Linked DNA regions of Thermoleptolyngbya sichuanensis A183. The main gene of each other region encodes a partner of the protein of the gene in region 2 in a complex. Links are inferred from orthologs where the notes say so. Each region holds a gene or a part of one and is shown on either strand. Other genes may lie near its edges.

What was found. The genes of interacting proteins can lie anywhere in the genome.
Region 1: the proteins of HPC62_RS10950 (region 2) and sufU are in contact, whole or in part, in a solved structure (PDB 5XT5), measured with the Bacillus subtilis proteins. The link is inferred for Thermoleptolyngbya sichuanensis A183 from one-to-one orthologs.

Annotation. Positions count from the first base shown.
Region 1 is NZ_CP053661.1:263,839-266,701, forward strand. It holds sufU (Fe-S cluster assembly sulfur transfer protein SufU), read left to right. Parts: upstream 1-1,116; coding sequence 1,117-1,611; downstream 1,612-2,863. Other genes in the region: HPC62_RS01195 (HAD family hydrolase), read left to right, coding at 203-967; HPC62_RS01205 (peptidylprolyl isomerase), read left to right, coding at 1,662-2,102; HPC62_RS01210 (hypothetical protein), read left to right, coding at 2,252-2,587; HPC62_RS01215 (class I SAM-dependent methyltransferase), read left to right, coding at 2,719-2,863. UniProt on the Bacillus subtilis protein: Part of the SUF-like system that mediates the biosynthesis of iron-sulfur (Fe-S) clusters. Acts as a sulfurtransferase and thus transfers sulfur from SufS to SufB.
Region 2 is NZ_CP053661.1:2,626,411-2,629,388, reverse strand. It holds HPC62_RS10950 (SufS family cysteine desulfurase), read left to right. Parts: upstream 1-847; coding sequence 848-2,110; downstream 2,111-2,978. Other genes in the region: HPC62_RS10940 (metallophosphoesterase), read right to left, coding at 2,788-2,978; HPC62_RS10945 (peroxiredoxin), read left to right, coding at 2,164-2,601; sufD (Fe-S cluster assembly protein SufD), read left to right, coding at 1-818. UniProt on the Bacillus subtilis protein: Type II cysteine desulfurase that acts as the initial step in the SUF-like Fe-S cluster assembly pathway.

The DNA of each region.
Region 1 (2,863 bases), 2.4 Mb from region 2 along the record:
TTCGCTAGGATGAGGCAGTGTAGAACCCCAGACAGGGCGTTTCATCTCCAGGGCGGACTAAAATCATAAGCAAATCTGATATTCTTCAGGGATTCTTCGATTGACGACTTATAATTTTGACTGTTACTGTAAAGAAAAAGTTAAAGAAAACATAGACTCCTTCATACTTATGGTTGCCCAACGGGTCACCCGATCTGGGCGCTTGACCTCCATTCAAGGACTCTTCGCAATGCGATCGCTCTCCGGACTCACCCTCTTCTGCGACTTTGACGGCCCCATCATCGACGTTTCCGACCGCTACTACGAAACGTATCTCCTGGGTCTGTCAGATGTGCAAACCCTGTATCAAACTCGCGGCATTACGGTGCCTGTGCATCGCCTCAGCAAGGCCCAGTTCTGGGACATGAAGCAAAACCGCGTGCCCGATGTAGAAATTGCCCTGCGATCGGGGCTGTGGGGCGACCAGATCGAGGTGTTCCTCAAGCGCGTGGTGGAAATTGTGAACCGTCCCGACCTGCTGCAAAAAGACACCCTCCAGCCAGGGGCGCGGTGGGCACTGTCGCTGCTGCGGGCACAGGGGGCGCGGCTGGTGTTGGTGACGCTGCGCTGCCGCGACCAGGCAACGCAAGTTTTGAAAAGCCACGGCCTGCTTGACCTGTTCAACGGCATTTGGGGAATGCAGGATACGGGCGCGGCCTACGCAAACCAGGCAGAACACAAGACGGGGCTATTGGCAGAGGCGATCGCCACGATGGGCAGCGGCTCCACGGCTTGGATGGTGGGCGACACCGAAGCAGACGTGATCGCCGGACAAGCTGCGGGCATTGCCACAATCGCCCTCACCTGCGGCATTCGCAGTCAGTCCTACCTGAAAAAGTTTGAACCCACCCGTCTGCACAGCGACCTGCTTTCTGCGGTTCACTACCTGGTCTATCAGAGCGAAAACTGCTCGATGTCGGTCGCCTAGAGCATTGGAGCAGACCTTCGCGGGCAGTCCTTCATGGGCCTTCACGGGTAGTTCCTCACGGGCGATCCCTCCACAGGGAACTTCAGGCACAGCATTGGGGCAGAATTTCGCTAGGATCGACTTGGCTGCGTATCTTTACCTAACGAACCATGTCTCTCGACAATCTGCGCGATCTCTACCAGCAGGTCATCCTGGAGCGCTACAAAAAGCCACGCTATAAGGGCAAAACCGACCCTATTGACCGCTACCAGAAGGGGCACAATCCGTCTTGCGGCGATACGATCGAACTCACGCTCCACCTAGAGGACGATCCGCAGGGTGATCCTTCGGTGAAGCGCATTTCAGACGTGAAATTTGAAGGGGAAGGCTGCGCGATTTCCATGGCCTCGGCCGATCTGATGGCCGAAGCACTGCGCGGCAAGACCACAGACGAAGCGCTGGAGATGGTGCAAAAGTTTCAAGCCATGATGCGCGGCGAGGCCGAGTTTCCCGCCGATCTCCGCAAGCTCAACGTCATGCAGGGCGTTGCCCAATTTCCCGTGCGGATCAAGTGCGCGAACCTCTCCTGGCATACGCTAAAAGCCGCACTGGAAGCCGCTCAGAGCGAACAGCCCGAATTTGTCAGCAACGAGGCCGAGGGCTAAGGGAACTGAGGAAGGCACGGCTAATCTTCTAGCGGGCGATCGCCCGCTGGGTGAAGCTGCAAAAGTTTAAGCAAGCCCAGTGGCAGCATAAGCTCGACCACTACTTCTTGCAGTGCAAAACGCAGCTTGATCAGGTGATTTACTCGCTGATTCGGACTCAGGATGCCGACCTGACCAACGAGCTATATTTTCGTCTGCTAGAAGGTGAGCAGTCTTTCGCAGAACTGGCCGCGCAATATTCCCAGGGACCGGAGGCGGCAAAAGGCGGGCTGGTTGGCCCGGTAGAAATCGGCGCTTATTATCCCAGCTTTGCCCATGTCTTGACGACCCACGCACCGGGCGACCTGCTTACGCCGCTGCCGTTAGAAGATTGCGTGGTGATCATTCGCATCGAGCAAAAGATTCCCGCCCGATTTGACGAAGCGACGCAGCAGCGCCTGCTGGATGAACTGTTTGCTGCGTGGATGGATGCAGAACTGCGGGCCAGCTAGATACTCTACCGGATCGCCCTGGGAGCGCTTTTGGAACGGAATGGGAGCGCCTGCTTCGATAGCTTAGAAACAGAGCAGGGGAGATACCCGACTCAACTCAAACTTAAGTAAGCCACACCATATCTTATCACCTTATCAAAGGAAGCGCCATGCTGATCAAACTCTCATACTTTTTGCAAAGCGTGCTACTGACGGGCGCACTGATGACCACGGCGATCGCCCCGCCCAGCCCAAGCCTGACAACCGCAATTCAGATTGCTCAAGATTGCGTGGCATTCGGTGGTACTTATCATACTTTGGCTGCGGGGCACTGGATTTGTTTGTATCCGACTCCCGATCAGACCGGAGCGCTGGGACTGTATTGCAATGTCGTGCAGACGTGCGATCGCCTGATGGAGACTCGCCGCCCAGACCACACCGCCAGCCCGTTGTGGGAACCTATGGTTCCAACTGAACGCATTGATGACGGAACGATGACGGAATAATGACGGAACGATTTCACGATTCATTTTGCCATTCGCTTATCCAACCTGCTGTAGCGAGTGAGAGGCGCTCTGCGGAGTCGCCACCCCTCGGCTCGTTACAACACACCCCTACAAACCTTGAGGATACTTCCATGACGACGCTACAACCAATTGAGCAATCCCGATGCGACTCGCCCGAACTCGACCTGCCCCGATTCGACCCAGCTAAAGCCGAAGCTTTTGCCGAAACCCTGGTGGGCACGCTGAACAGCGGCGCACTGGCGCTGATGATTTCCA
Region 2 (2,978 bases):
AACCGATTCGGCTGTTGTTTGTCTCCACCGCAGCAGACCCGCCGACCTTCAGCCAGCCCCGCGTGCTGGTGATCGCCGAGGCGAATAGCTCGATCACGCTGCTGGAAGATTATCTGGCGATCGCCGACGGAGCCGACGATTCTTACTTCGTCAACCCTGTTACCGAAATCTGGCTGGGCGACAACGCCTCGGTGAACCACACCCGCCTCCAGCGCGACAGCCGAACCGCGGTTCACATTGGCAAAACCGCCGTCTCCCTGAAGCGCAGCGCCCGATACACCTGCAATGCCCTCAGCCTGGGGGCAGCCCTGTCGCGCCATCACCTAGAGGTGCATCCCACGGGCGACCAGGCCGAGGTGACGCTAAACGGACTGACCGTGGCCACGGGCGACCAGGAAAGCGACCTGCACAGCGCGATCGCCCTCCGCCAGCCCCACTGCACCACGCGCCAGTTGCAGAAAAACATCGTGGGCGATCGCGCTCATGTCATCTTCAACGGCAAAGTCTTCGTGCCGCAAGCCGCGCAGCTTACCGATGCTGGACAATTGAACCGCAACTTGCTGCTGTCGTCCAAAGCGCGGATTGACACCAAGCCCCAGCTTGAAATCGTCGCCGACAACGTAAAATGCACCCACGGCGCAACCGTTAGCCAGCTTGAGGCCGACGAAGTATTTTACCTGCAAAGCCGGGGTATTGATGCCGCCAGCGCCCAGCAGTTGCTGATATACGCCTTTGCCTACGAAATTTTAGAGAAGATTCCCATTGCCTCGCTGCGGGAGTCGCTTGCCTCCTCACCCCTCTTTTGCCCAAACTCCTAGTTCCAGACCCCTAATCCCAAACCCCTGCCATGACCCTCGCCCAAGAACGCACCCTTGCTACCAAAGTCCGCGCCGACTTCCCCATCCTGCAACAGGACATTCACGGGAAGCCGCTGGTTTACTTTGACAACGCCGCCACGTCGCAAAAGCCGCTGGCGGTGCTGAATGCGCTGGAGGACTATTACAAACGCTATAACTCCAACGTGCATCGCGGCGTGCATACCCTCAGCGGGCTGGCCACCGATGCCTACGAGGGGGCGCGAGATAAGGTGCAGCGGTTTGTGAACGCCGCCCAACGCGAAGAAATCATTTACACGCGCAATGCCAGCGAAGCCATCAACCTCGTTGCCTACGCTTGGGGCATGAACACGCTGCAACCGGGGGACGAAATCATCCTGACGGTGATGGAACACCACAGCAACCTGATTCCCTGGCAACTGGTGGCGCAAAAGACCGGGGCAGTGCTGAAGTTTGTGCGGCTGACGGAGACGGAGGAGTTTGACTTCGAGCATTACCAATCGCTGCTGTCGGACAAAACCAGGCTAGTGTCGGTGGTGCATGTGTCTAACACGCTGGGCTGCATCAACCCTGTGACGGACATCACCGCCGCTGCCCATCGGGTCGGCGCGAAGGTGCTGATCGATGCCTGCCAGAGCGTTCCCCACACGCCGATTGACGTGCAGGCGATGGATTGCGACTGGCTGGTGGCTTCGGGCCACAAGATGTGTGCGCCTACGGGCATTGGTTTCCTCTACGGCAAGAAGGAGGTGCTGCGGGCAATGCCGCCGTTTTTGGGGGGCGGCGAGATGATTGCCGATGTGTTCCTCGACCACGCCACCTATGCTGACATTCCCCACAAATTTGAGGCGGGAACGCCGGCCATTGCAGAGGCGATCGCCCTCGGTGCGGCCGTCGATTACCTAAGCGCCATCGGCATGGACAAAATTCACGCCTACGAAGCCGACCTCACCGCCTACCTGTTCCAGCGGCTGGCGGAACTGCCCGAAGTCCGCACCTACGGCCCCCAGCCCGATGTCCGTGGTGAAGGCCACGCTGCCCTGGCCGCCTTTACTACGGGCGCGGTGCATCCCCACGACCTGTCCACCATTCTTGACCAGGCAGGCATCGCCATCCGCGCCGGACACCACTGCACCCAGCCGCTGCACCGTGAGGTCAAAGCCCAATCCACTGCCCGCGCCAGCCTTTACTTTTACAACACCAAGGAAGAAATCGACACCTTCATTGCGTCGCTGAAGGAGGCGATCGAGTTTTTTGGCAGTGTGTTTGGATAAGCCACTTTACCTTTACAATCTGTAACGGAGTGTACGCTTAAAGGATTTTTGGTATGGCTCTTTCTGTTGGCGCTCACGCCCCCGGCTTCACGGTCAAAGATACGAACGGCAACACGGTGTCTCTGGCAGACTATGCAGGCAAGACCGTCGTGCTGTATTTCTACCCCAAGGACGACACCCCCGGCTGCACCAAGGAGGCGTGCAGCTTCCGTGACTCCTATAGCGCCTACCAGGGCAAAGATATCGTGGTGCTTGGCGTGAGCCGCGATGACGAAGCCTCGCACCAGGCCTTTACGCAAAAGTTCAACCTGCCCTTCCCGCTGCTGGCAGACGTGGACGGCATCTTGACCAGCGCCTACGATGTAGACGGCGGCGGCTATTCCAAGCGCGTGACCTATGTGATCGACGGTGAAGGTAAGATTGCCAAGGTGTACGATTCGGTAAAGACCGAAACCCACGCAACGGATATCCTCGCAGATTTGGGACTGTAATCCCGCTGACTTCTCGCTGACATCTCGCTGACATGTCAGTTTTCATGATTAAGGCGATCGCCCAGAGTGCTGCTTGGTGTAGGGTGAGGGATCTCGGAGCTTGCTCTCATCCGTTGCCTCTCGTGAGCAGCACTTTGCGCTTTGGTGGTCTTGTTTTGATTTCAGATTGCTTCGATTCAGCATTCCTCAAAACGGGCGGAGGGTGAGCAGCGTCACCTCTGGCGGGCAGAGAAAGCGACCGGGTAAGTAAGTGCCCAGACCTCGATTCACATAAAGCTGATTGCGTCCGACCGAATGCAATCCCTGGGCCCAGGCCCAATGGCGGACGACGCGGGCACAGGCGCTATTGCCAAAGGGCAGCCAGCGGCGAACAGCGC